DNA from 3 places in the Bacillus sp. JZ109 genome. Region 1 is predicted to be linked to each of the others. Evidence: riboswitches for the same ligand, from Rfam matches in the RefSeq annotation. Region 1 holds a riboswitch; each other region holds the start of a gene.

Region 1 (4,312 bases):
CTTCAAAACTAAACAAGACAGGGAACGTTCTGTTTATAAGACCCAAGGTCTTATATTCCGTATAATATCCTTAGAAAGGAGGTGATCCAGCCGCACCTTCCGATACGGCTACCTTGTTACGACTTCACCCCAATCATCTGTCCCACCTTCGGCGGCTGGCTCCTAAAAGGTTACCTCACCGACTTCGGGTGTTACAAACTCTCGTGGTGTGACGGGCGGTGTGTACAAGGCCCGGGAACGTATTCACCGCGGCATGCTGATCCGCGATTACTAGCGATTCCAGCTTCACGCAGTCGAGTTGCAGACTGCGATCCGAACTGAGAACAGATTTGTGGGATTGGCTTAACCTCGCGGTTTCGCTGCCCTTTGTTCTGTCCATTGTAGCACGTGTGTAGCCCAGGTCATAAGGGGCATGATGATTTGACGTCATCCCCACCTTCCTCCGGTTTGTCACCGGCAGTCACCTTAGAGTGCCCAACTGAATGCTGGCAACTAAGATCAAGGGTTGCGCTCGTTGCGGGACTTAACCCAACATCTCACGACACGAGCTGACGACAACCATGCACCACCTGTCACTCTGCCCCCGAAGGGGACGTCCTATCTCTAGGATTGTCAGAGGATGTCAAGACCTGGTAAGGTTCTTCGCGTTGCTTCGAATTAAACCACATGCTCCACCGCTTGTGCGGGCCCCCGTCAATTCCTTTGAGTTTCAGTCTTGCGACCGTACTCCCCAGGCGGAGTGCTTAATGCGTTAGCTGCAGCACTAAGGGGCGGAAACCCCCTAACACTTAGCACTCATCGTTTACGGCGTGGACTACCAGGGTATCTAATCCTGTTCGCTCCCCACGCTTTCGCTCCTCAGCGTCAGTTACAGACCAGAGAGTCGCCTTCGCCACTGGTGTTCCTCCACATCTCTACGCATTTCACCGCTACACGTGGAATTCCACTCTCCTCTTCTGCACTCAAGTTCCCCAGTTTCCAATGACCCTCCCCGGTTGAGCCGGGGGCTTTCACATCAGACTTAAGAAACCGCCTGCGAGCCCTTTACGCCCAATAATTCCGGACAACGCTTGCCACCTACGTATTACCGCGGCTGCTGGCACGTAGTTAGCCGTGGCTTTCTGGTTAGGTACCGTCAAGGTACCGCCCTATTTGAACGGTACTTGTTCTTCCCTAACAACAGAGCTTTACGATCCGAAAACCTTCATCACTCACGCGGCGTTGCTCCGTCAGACTTTCGTCCATTGCGGAAGATTCCCTACTGCTGCCTCCCGTAGGAGTCTGGGCCGTGTCTCAGTCCCAGTGTGGCCGATCACCCTCTCAGGTCGGCTACGCATCGTTGCCTTGGTGAGCCATTACCTCACCAACTAGCTAATGCGCCGCGGGTCCATCTGTAAGTGGTAGCCGAAGCCACCTTTTATGTTTGAACCATGCGGTTCAAACAACCATCCGGTATTAGCCCCGGTTTCCCGGAGTTATCCCAGTCTTACAGGCAGGTTACCCACGTGTTACTCACCCGTCCGCCGCTAACATCAGGGAGCAAGCTCCCATCTGTCCGCTCGACTTGCATGTATTAGGCACGCCGCCAGCGTTCGTCCTGAGCCAGGATCAAACTCTCCGATAAATGGATCACAGATTAAGTTCACCGCTTCCTGCGGCGACACCTGTGTGACCTGCGTCGTGCAGGCCCTAGTTTGACTGACTACGCACATCGCTGTGCGATTTATAAAAATGAATTAACAGGTACGTTTTGTCTTGTTTAGTTTTCAAAGATCATTTCGTTACTTCTCAATGAAGCAGCTTTACTAATATAACATTCAGCTTCTTTTTTGTCAACAACTTTTTTCAAGTTGTTTTGAAGCATCTAGTTTGTGTCCGCTGTGCATCAGCGACGTTTAATAATATAACACCTGTATTTATTTATTGCAATAGTTTTTTTAAAAAATCTATAAAACAAATAAACTATAATCCTCGCCATGATTTCTAAAGCGTGTGTATCATATTACTTTCTTAAAAGAACATATACATCAGTCATGTGATCTTGTTGTTTTTTTCGTTTTCTTGTATAGTAGAAACGAACTAAATACTGATGACCACAAGGGGAGCATTAAAGCTGAGAGTGAGCGGTTTCGTTCTGACCCTTTGAACCTGTTAGTTAACGCTGGCGTAGGGATGTGGCAAAGTCAAATGAATTGCAGATCGTAAAGCAGTGCGTGGAACTTTTCTCATCCTTCCGCGTGCTGCTTTTTTGTTGTCCTTTTGGTTGTCTGTCAATGGAAGGAGATAGATATGAATCAATCTAAGCAACTAGTTCGCCTTATTGAAATTGCCATTATGACAGCGGCAGCCGTTATTTTAGACATTGTCTCAGGAATGTTTCTTAGCATGCCTCAAGGAGGCTCGGTCTCCATCATGATGATTCCGATCTTTTTAATTTCGTTTCGCTGGGGTGTCAAAGCAGGTCTTACTACAGGTTTGTTGACAGGTCTAGTACAAATAGCAATCGGAAACTTGTTTGCTCAACATCCTGTACAGCTATTGTTAGATTACATTGTCGCTTTCGCAGCAATCGGCATAAGCGGCTGTTTCGCTTCTTCAGTCCGTAAAGCCGCTGTATCAAAAACAAAAGGGAAATTGATTGTTTCAGTGGTCAGCGCAGTTTTTATCGGCAGTTTGCTGCGCTATGCCGCGCATGTCATTTCAGGAGCTGTGTTTTTCGGCAGCTTTGCTCCAAAAGGAACACCGGTATGGATTTATTCTTTAACTTATAATGCGACTTACATGGTACCTTCATTCATTATTTGTGCAATTGTCCTATGTTTATTATTTATGACAGCACCCCGTCTGCTTAAAAGTGACAAAGCGTAAAAGTAACAATCCCCCAGCGAATTCCGCTGGGGGATTGTTCGTTATCTGTTAAGAAGTGTTTTTAAAGCTGAAAGATCCGGCCAGCCAAGACCTACTTCTTTCAACCTTACTCCGGCAATTTCAAAGTTGTCCTCCGCTACTCTTTCAGGTGAATAGGCCTGATAAAATATAATCGAGGGATTCTGCTCAATAACCCAAACAAACATACTTGAAAAGCCATGTTGAAGCAAATACTCCGCTCCTTTTGCTAAGAGCGCCCTGCCTGCACCTTGCCGCTGGCGCTCTTCCAGAAGATAAATAGCGTATAACTCGCCGTCATAGCCTTCTTGTTCAGAGCGAATAGGTCCAAATGAAGCAAAGCCGAATACTGAACCCATTTCGTCCTGAGCAACAAATACTCCTTTTAACGAGCGACTTTTCCATTTGTCTTCAAATTCCTTATAGTTCAGGCTGTTTAAATAATCAATCGGGATAGTTTCGTGGTATGTTGTCCTCCAGCTGTCTACATGCACTTTTGCAATGTCCTTTATATCCTCTAACTTCGCTTCACGTACAGTTACCATACGGTTCTGCCCTTTCCTTACTCTGATTTTTGGATCGTTTTGGCTTCTTTGATTTCATTTGTTAATTCATTAATGCTTTGTTTTACGTTTCCTTTTCCTGAAAAGTTCTCAAGCATTTCTTTTACATCAATTCCTGAGGATGCTTTTAAACTTTCTTGCAAACTTGACATTAAGTTCGTCGCATAGCTGGTTACTTTGTTTGCTCCGCTTGATTCACCGCTTCCTCCTGTATCGACAACGGTGATTTTATCAATATTTGAAAGAGGTGCCGCTGCTTGTTTCGCGTATTCCGGAAGCATTTTGACAATCATATCGAAAATCGCCGCCTGCCCGTACTGTTCAAAAGCAGCCGCAATTTTCTCTTTTGCTTCCGCTTCTGCAAGACCTTTCAGGCGGATAACCTCTGCCTCTGTCTCTCCTTTCGCTTTTTCCGCTTCTGCTTTTGCTAGCCCGTCAATTCTTACTTTTTCCGCCTCAGCCTTTGCCATTGCTTCTATACTGTACTTCTTGGCATCGGCTTCCGCGAGCTGTTTGGCTTTCTCAGCTGCTGCGGACTGCTCAACAGAATAACGGTCTGCATCGGCTTTTTTCTTTACCTCTGAGTCGTATTGACGTTCACGGCGAAGAATTTCTTTTTCTTCTAGTTCTATTTGTTTTTGGCGTTCGATAATTTTAACCTGCATTTCCTGCTCTGTGACTTGCTGGCGCGCTCTGGCAGTCTCTAAATCATATGCTTGGTCGGCATTCGCTTTTGCCGTATCTTGTTCTCTGCGAAATTCAGCCATTTTGAGCTGATTGAGTTTTTCAGCTTCAGCGATTTCCGTCGCCCGTTCAAGTTCTGATTTTTTTGCGTCTTTATCGGCTTCTGCCCGCTTAATTCG
Region 2 (4,312 bases), 2.0 Mb from region 1:
TGTAAATCGATATAACGGATGTCCTGAGCGATTTTTCCACCTTTGACATGTACCGTTCCCTGTACTTCTTCTCCTGGAAAATATGCGTCTTTTTCTAAAATTGTATCTACTTTTGCAGCTCCAATTCCGGCACTTGCCGCAAGCTTCTTAAAAAATGACATGTTAGATCTTCCCCTTTTTCTTTTTTCTCAACAGATATACGTAAGAAGGAGGAAAAAAGATTCGTTTGATTCATACTTTTTTCCTATTATTCGTCTCGGCCTAGGGACAGACTAAGAATAATATTGAAAATAAAGGAGTGGATGGAAGTGAATAAAGAAAGTTTGGTTGCAGATGAATTACACAGAATGTTTTTGGCTGGTGAGCTGCAAATCACAGTAGAGGAGGATATAAACAATATTTCCGAAAGGCTGAGAAACGGCGATCTCAGTTTAGACCGATTAAGCGGTGAAGACGCGTTTATAAAAGAAACGGTAAACGAGGCTTTAAGAAGAGTGGAGCAATAAAAAAGAGACGGCATCTCATCTTTGAGATCCCGTCTCTTTTTGTGGTTTTTGCTACAAGATAAAAGTGAATCGATTTGAAATTGCTCACCCGAGCCACCCCTTTTCTAACAGAAAATCTGACAGTTCATCATGGAGATACACAGCTGTATCTAATTGATCATGCAATGCTCTTCTGATGTGGGGATTTTCGGCTTCTGTTATTGCGACAGTGTATTTGTTAATGCTGGTTTTTATTGTTGTTAACAAATCAAGAATATCTTTGGGACAAAGACTTTGTTCAATGGGAAACCACCTCCTTTGTTTTTTTAGCAGCTCCTGATAAGAAAGTATTTGGCTTTGTTTCTTGCTTCTATACAAAATGCTATAATAAGCAACAAATTTTGTTGGGGGATGTGATGATGAAGCAGATTATAGCGATGGGGGGCGGGGGTTTTTCGATTGAGCCGGATAATTTGTCCCTCGATCAATATATCCTCAATCAAAACGAGAGCAGCCTCGTATTTGTTTTTTGCCGACGGCGAGCGGAGATTCCCAAAACTATATTCAGCGGTTTTATCATGCATTTCAAACACTGGATTGTGTGCCGTCTCACTTATCTTTGTTTAAGCCGCCATCAACAGATGTAGCTTCTTTTGTTATGGAAATGGACGTGATTTATGTTGGCGGGGGAAATACGCGGAATTTACTTGTGTTATGGAAAGAGTGGGGGCTTGACCAGATTCTCAGGGAAGCATGGAAGAACGGTGTGGTTTTGGCTGGATTAAGTGCCGGTGCGATCTGCTGGTTTGAAGAAGGGGTGACGGATTCAGCCGGACCGCTGACAAGTTTGAAAAGTTTAGGTTTTTTGCAAGGGAGCTTTTGTCCCCATTATGACGGGGAAAAGGATCGGAGACCGGCATACCACCAGCTGATATCTAACAAGTTCTTATGCAGTGGCTATGCAGCGGATGATGGGGCTGCTCTCCATTTCATAAATGATCAGCTGTTTCAGACTGTGAGTTCAAGGTCGGAAGGAAAGGCATATCGGGTGATGATGGCTGAACATGAAATAGCTGAAATTCCGTTGCCGGTCAAATATTTAGGGTGAAATTGGCTGAATATTATCTATATTCCTCTTTTTTTCAGATTGATTTTATGATAAGATGAGTGCGAAATCAATAGTTACTGGGGGTGCCCGCTTTCGGGCTGAGAGAGAAGGTAAGCTTCTTAACCCTTTGGACCTGATCTGGTTCGTACCAGCGTGGGGAAGTAGAGGAATTGTTTTTGTTATTGTCTTGCTGGGCAATAATATGTTTCTTTCTGACTGTAACCGGGTTCATTTATATGAATCCGGTTTTTTGTGCTGGTTATGGGCTTGATTTTGTCCTTTCAAACGTAGAGAGGGGAAGGAAAAGTAATGCAAAACAATTCAGTGCAGCAAGCCAACATTTCCATTATGTCAAGTTTTTCAGGCAGCAAGAAGGTATACGTGGAGGGTTCTTCTTCGGACATCCAAGTGCCGATGAGGGAGATCCTATTGAGTCCGACGACGGGATCGTTCGGCGAAGAGGAAAACGCGCCTGTGCGTGTCTATGATACAAGCGGACCGTATACGGACCCTGAAGTAACCATTAATATTCAAGAAGGATTAAAGCCGCTCCGCCAAAAATGGATCACAGAGCGCGGTGACGTGGAAGAGTATGAAGGTCGGGCTATAAAACCAGAAGATAACGGTTATAAAAAAGCAAATCCAAACGTAAGCTACCCAGGATTAAAGCGGAAACCGCTGAGGGCGAAGGCAGGTCAAAATGTCACACAAATGCACTATGCAAAAAAGGGGATCATTACACCTGAGATGGAATTTATCGCCATTCGTGAGCATGTGTCTCCTGAATTCGTCAGAGACGAGGTAGCCAGCGGCCGGGCGATTATTCCTTCAAACATTAATCACCCTGAAAGTGAGCCAATGATTATCGGCCGGAATTTTCATGTGAAGATTAATGCGAATATCGGGAATTCAGCGGTTACGTCATCCATTGAAGAAGAAGTGGAAAAAATGACGTGGGCCATCCGCTGGGGAGCGGATACGATGATGGATCTCTCTACCGGAAAAGATATTCATACGACGCGTGAATGGATTATCCGCAATTGCCCCGTGCCTGTGGGAACTGTTCCGATTTATCAGGCGCTTGAAAAAGTAAACGGCGTAGCGGAGGATTTAACGTGGGAGATTTATCGTGATACGCTAATCGAGCAGGCAGAGCAGGGAGTGGATTATTTTACGATTCACGCGGGTGTTTTGCTTAGGTATGTACCGCTGACTGCCAAACGGACAACTGGTATTGTGTCACGCGGGGGAGCGATTATGGCGCAGTGGTGTCTGGCTCATCATCAAGAAAGCTTTTTATACACACATTTTGAAGAAATATGTGAGATTATGAAAATGTATGATATTGCTTTCTCACTTGGGGATGGTTTGCGTCCCGGATCAATTGCTGATGCCAATGACGAAGCGCAGTTTGCTGAATTAGAGACGCTTGGAGAGCTGACGCAAATTGCCTGGAAGCATGATGTTCAGGTGATGATTGAGGGTCCTGGACATGTTCCGATGCATAAAATCAAAGAGAACGTCGATAAACAAATGGACATTTGTAAAGAAGCGCCTTTTTACACATTGGGGCCGTTGACAACGGATATTGCGCCGGGATATGACCATATTACTTCAGCGATCGGAGCGGCGATGATCGGTTGGTATGGGACAGCAATGCTTTGTTATGTAACGCCGAAGGAGCATTTGGGGCTGCCAAACCGTGATGATGTTCGTGAAGGAGTCATTACATATAAGATCGCTGCGCACGCTGCGGACCTTGCAAAAGGGCATCCCGGAGCGCAAATCCGGGATGATGCGTTATCGAAAGCCCGTTTTGAATTCCGCTGGCGGGATCAGTTTAATTTATCTCTTGATCCGGAGAGAGCCCTTGAATACCATGATGAAACCCTGCCTGCTGAAGGAGCAAAAACCGCTCACTTTTGTTCCATGTGCGGTCCGAAATTTTGCAGCATGAGAATTTCACAGGATATTCGGGATTATGCGAAGAAAAACGATCTCAGTGAAGCAGAAGCCATAAATAAAGGATTAAAAGAAAAAGCAAAAGAGTTTGTCGATACGGGAAGCAATTTATATCAATAAATAAGATGAAGATGGAGAATGCTCCATCTTCATTTTTTAGAAAAACAGAGAGCGTCGAAGCGGAGGAATACTCTGTTCAAAGCGGAAAACATTTTCTGGATCATATTTCGTTTTGACACGGCGGAGTCGTTCAACGTTTTCGCCGTAATATGTTCTTGGCCAGTTTCTGATTTTGATATCTGGCCAATTTACGTAGTCTCCCATCGTTTAACTCGAAAGTCCGGATCATCCCGTGTCACGATACGTCCGGTCAATTTTGTCTTTTCCACACACCCACATCTCTTTCTCTCGTATTCTAGTTTCTCTAGCTTATGCGTCAGGGGATAAGAGTGTATAAGGAAAAAGCGGGGATGCAATCTGATATAGTATCAATACCCTCAAAAAATAGTTGACAGGTCGGTATTGTATGAATTAACATGGTCAGTACAAATTTTTCAAATTTATCGCGCTGATCGGGACACCGAAGGCTCTTATCTTTTAGATAAGGGCCTTTTTTGTATGAAAAAGGAGGGATTATTGATGGGAGTCAAAAAAGAAAAGGGGAGAAAACGATTCAGGAAGCGAAAAACCTACGGGAATCAGATTTTGCCGCTTGAGCTGCTGATTGAAAAAAACAAACGAGAGATTATAAACAGCG
Region 3 (4,312 bases), 1.4 Mb from region 1:
TTTCTAAATGAAATGTGCCGGAAGAATCGAGACTTCCGGCATTTGCCAATCTGCGGCAGACAAGCAGGTTTATGCATGTGGTTCACTTAATCGGACCAAGATTACATCTTCCCCGATTTTTACTATATTTCGCCATGGAATGACCAATTCCTCTTCTTTTCCAAAAAATCCGAGAACTTTCCCATTTCCTCCTAGTATGATCGCCTGAATTTTACCAGTGGTCACATTGATATCAATATCACCAATACTCCCCAGCTTTTTTCCGTTTGAGACATTGACGACATCCTTTACCTGAAATTCTGAAATGCTGATCATTCCATCACGTCCTTTTTCCGTCCTTTTGTTCAAGTATATGAACGGGCAGGCTGAACCTTGTCAGCAAGAAGAAATTTTCATGTCATTGCTCTTTTTTCCGGCTGCACCAGCTGATGATAAAATCGAGTATAATTTTTGTATACTCTACTAGCTGCTCAATCGATACCTTCTCGTTCACAGAGTGTGCATTGTGCAGATCTCCAGGACCGTATATTACGCATGGAATACCGGCATCATACAGCCATCCGCCATCTGTAACTGATTGAGAAACGTCAATAATTGGACACTCCCGTTTCACTTTCTGATGAGAGGCAGTTAGCGCTAAGACGCCTGGGTGGCCAGGGTCAACTTCCAATGCCGGAAAAATTTCTCCTCTGTCTTCTATCATAGATGAGCCTCCCCACTTGAATACAGGGCGGTTTTCCCTAAGCCAAATATCACTGTCACTCAGCCGATTGACGTAATCTTCTATTTCCGCTGCCACTTGGTCATGGGTTTCATTTGGATAAAAATGGACAGTGATCCACAGCCGGCATTCGTCCGCTATAAAAGCCGCATGTCTGCCGCCTTCTATAACAGCCGGGTTAATTGTATTTGTTCCAGGTTTAAAGCCGGGATAACTTTTCATAATAGACCAGTGGCGCTCAAGTTCACCGAGCCCCGCAATGATTTTCGCCATTTTTTCAATTGCGCTTGCTCCGAATGTTCCTCCGCCTGCGTGAATCATATTCCGTCTCGTTCCATCGTGAAATGTTTGACTGCTTTTGATTTCGATCCAGCCTGTAATAACACCGCCTTGGCCTTGAATATGCATATCGCTCGTATCAGCGACAATTGCAAAATCAGCGTGGTAGCCCCTCTTGCAGCATTCAAGCGTGCCGGCTTCTCCAACTTCCTCCCCGATAACCGATTGCAGAATCAGATCACCGGGAAGCTCAATGCCGGCTTCACGAATTAATTTGACAGCAAACAACACACACGCCATTCCGCCCTTCATATCGGAAGCGCCTCGACCGATTAAGAGACCGTTTTTTTCAATTGGATGAAATGGATCATGCTCCCATTCTTCATCCTCTTTTACCTCTGCCACATCTACGTGGCCATTGATAATCAGGCTATAATAATCTGCTGAATCTGTTCCTTTTAGCTTCCCTACAACATTGGGATCTCCAGGGTACACATCCCATTTGTCGATCGAGAATCCCAATTCATTTAAATATCCCGCAATCCATGACTGAATGCCCTCTGTATTTCTTGCAGGCGGAGCAGGTGTTTGATAAGAAATCAGCGTTTTCGCAAGCTGAATAAGCTCCTCCTTATGTTCTTCCACTTTTTTTTGCAAAGAGTCTATTTGTTGATCCAATGTAAATCCGCTCCTATTCTTTAAAATCAAAAAAGCCGTTTCAAATGTGATGAAACGGCTTAATAAAAACAAACGGAGTCCGATGTACTCCGCTTTTCACCGCTTCCCTCCGCTGGCATGATCCAGATCAGGTCAAAAGGGTTGAGACAAAGTCTCTCTCAGCTTCGCAAAGCACCCCTAGGATGAATATATATATATTTGTCAGGCATTCGTTATCGGCTCAGCTCTAGTTAAAAACGGCCGATCCTGATTCCATAATACATGGATTGGCGTATCAAAAAAAGCGGAAAGTATTTGATCAGTAAGCATTTCCTTTATTTCTCCGGATCCAAAGACCTCTCCCTGTTTTAATAAAAGGGCTTTATCAAAGACAGGCAAAATTTCTTCAGCATGATGAGTCACATAAAGGATAGATGGTGCATTTTCTTTGTTTGCAATGTATGTAATCGTATCTAACAACTTTTCCCGGGCAATAAAATCCAGTCCTGTGACTGGTTCATCCAGTATCAGCAACTCTGGATCGGCCATTAGTGCTCTAGCAATCAACGCTCTTTGTTTTTCCCCTTGAGAAAGGGTTTCATAGCGGCGATCGGCATATTCAATTGCTCCCAAGTCCTCTAACAAACCAATCGCTTTTTCCCTGGTTTTCTTACTTGGCGTTTCATATAACCCAATCGAAGCGTAAGCTCCGCTCAAAGCAATTTCAAAGGCTGAATCTCCCGGATACAATTTTTGCTGAAGAGCTGCTGAGACGAGGCCAATTTTACGTCTGAGCTTTTCCCCAAGCTCTGTTTTGCCAAATTCATGGCCAAGCACCTGCATCTCGCCTGATGTTGGAAAATAATAAGAGCAAAGCATATTTAACAGCGCTGTCTTCCCGGCGCCATTTAGGCCGTAAAGCACCCAATTTTCCTTTTCTTCCACCTTCCAATGAATATCTCTCAGTATCCATTTCCCATTCCGTTTTAGTGAGACATTGTCAAGCTGCAAAATCATCGTGGTCCTCCTCTTTATTGCCTTTTATAATTGTTTTAATTTTCATAAAACTTTGTACGAACTAGGATACCTTACTTTTCCCAAAACGTAAACCATCCGTAATCAATAGAAAAGCCTTTAAAACAACATCGTTTTAAAGGCTTTTCATTATTGATGAATATTTTTATTCATTTGTTTGATAGCCGCTTTTTCAAGTCTGGACACCTGCGCTTGAGAAATTCCGATTTCCTCGGCGACTTCCATTTGGGTTTTCCCTTGGAAGAATCGCTTTCTCAAAATCATTTTTTCCCTATCGTTCAGCCTTCTCATGCCCTCTTTTAAAGCCAGCTCTTCAATCCATTGTGAATCTGTATTACGCTCATCACTGATTTGGTCCATCACATAGATCGGGTCTCCGCCGTCGTTATAGATCGGTTCAAATAGAGAAACCGGATCCTGGATGGCATCAAGCGCAAATACAATTTCCTCATGCGGTACTTCAAGAACTTTTGCGATGTCTTCTGCAGTCGGCTCCTTGCTTGTCTCACTGATTAACCGCTCTCTTACCTGAAGCGCCTTGTAAGCGATGTCCCGGAGTGATCTTGAGACACGGATCGGGTTATTATCACGTAAATACCTGCGGATCTCTCCGATAATCATAGGTACAGCGTATGTTGAAAACTTAACATTGTGGCTTAGGTCAAAATTATCAATGGATTTCATTAGTCCGATGCAGCCGACTTGAAATAAGTCATCAACATACTCCCCTCTGTTATTAAATCGTTGAATGACACTTAAGACAAGACGCAAGTTCCCGTTTACAAGCTTTTCTCTTGCTGAATCATCGCCTTCATCCTGCAGCTGCCTAAACAGCTTTCTCATCTCTTCATTCTTGAGTACTGGTAATTTGGAGGTATCCACCCCGCAGATTTCGACTTTATTTCTCGACACTTTTTTCCCTCCCTACAGGAGCTGCTGTACAACGTTAAGTATCTCCTTGGGTGGGAAAAATATGCACTTCACTCAGACCGAAAAACTGTCGAAATCAGGAAATCCCTGTAAAATCAAGGGGTTCTAACCATAAAATTTTTTACACCATTTTGTTGAACTCTTTTCTCAATCTTTTTATAATTCTTTTCTCAAGCCGCGAAATATAAGACTGAGAAATCCCCATCATATCCGCTACATCCTTTTGGGTTTTTTCTTCTTCACCGACAAGCCCAAACCGCAGCTCCATGATTTGCTTTTCTCTCTCATTAAGCTGTTCAAGCGCTTTTTTCAAGAGCTTTTTATCGACGTTAGCTTCTATGTCTTTAGTGATGATGTCATCGTCAGTGCCGAGCACATCAGAAAGCAAAAGCTCATTGCCGTCCCAATCAATATTAAGCGGTTCATCAAAGGAAACCTCTGAACGGATTTTGTTATTTCTTCTTAAATACATCAGGATTTCATTTTCTATACACCGGGAGGCATAGGTAGCAAGCTTGATTTTCTTTTCTGGATTGAATGTATTCACAGCTTTGATTAGACCGATGGTACCGATGCTGATTAAATCCTCTATATTAATTCCCGTATTTTCAAATTTACGGGCGATATATACGACCAGACGCAAATTGCGTTCAATTAGAATGGCGCGCGCCGCCTGATCGCCGTTTGGGA

What was found. Region 1 has a riboswitch for thiamine pyrophosphate ahead of thiT (energy-coupled thiamine transporter ThiT). Riboswitches for the same ligand answer to the same signal wherever they lie in the genome.
Region 2: linked by a shared signal. The riboswitch ahead of thiC (phosphomethylpyrimidine synthase ThiC) and the one ahead of thiT (energy-coupled thiamine transporter ThiT) in region 1 are both predicted to bind thiamine pyrophosphate.
Region 3: linked by a shared signal. The riboswitch ahead of ylmB (N-formyl-4-amino-5-aminomethyl-2-methylpyrimidine deformylase) and the one ahead of thiT (energy-coupled thiamine transporter ThiT) in region 1 are both predicted to bind thiamine pyrophosphate.

What each region holds. Positions count from the first base shown of each region.
Region 1 is NZ_CP096388.1:1,060,332-1,064,643, reverse strand. It holds rRNA gene M1D94_RS05385 (16S ribosomal RNA) at 75-1,624, opposite strand; TPP riboswitch at 2,089-2,190, shown strand; gene thiT (energy-coupled thiamine transporter ThiT) at 2,290-2,868, shown strand; gene M1D94_RS05375 (GNAT family N-acetyltransferase) at 2,910-3,431, opposite strand; gene floT (flotillin lipid rafts scaffold protein FloT) at 3,449-4,312, opposite strand, start outside.
Region 2 is NZ_CP096388.1:3,124,894-3,129,205, reverse strand. It holds gene spo0M (sporulation control protein Spo0M) at 1-161, opposite strand, end outside; gene M1D94_RS16515 (hypothetical protein) at 303-506, shown strand; gene M1D94_RS16510 (spore coat protein) at 591-863, opposite strand; partial or broken gene M1D94_RS16505 (Type 1 glutamine amidotransferase-like domain-containing protein) at 905-1,593, shown strand; TPP riboswitch at 1,663-1,770, shown strand; gene thiC (phosphomethylpyrimidine synthase ThiC) at 1,903-3,675, shown strand; partial or broken gene M1D94_RS16495 (BBE domain-containing protein) at 3,712-3,882, opposite strand; gene senS (transcriptional regulator SenS) at 4,195-4,312, shown strand, end outside.
Region 3 is NZ_CP096388.1:2,473,082-2,477,393, forward strand. It holds gene M1D94_RS13010 (YlmC/YmxH family sporulation protein) at 70-315, opposite strand; gene ylmB (N-formyl-4-amino-5-aminomethyl-2-methylpyrimidine deformylase) at 398-1,678, opposite strand; TPP riboswitch at 1,766-1,867, opposite strand; gene M1D94_RS13020 (ABC transporter ATP-binding protein) at 1,880-2,674, opposite strand; gene sigG (RNA polymerase sporulation sigma factor SigG) at 2,822-3,604, opposite strand; gene sigE (RNA polymerase sporulation sigma factor SigE) at 3,744-4,312, opposite strand, start outside.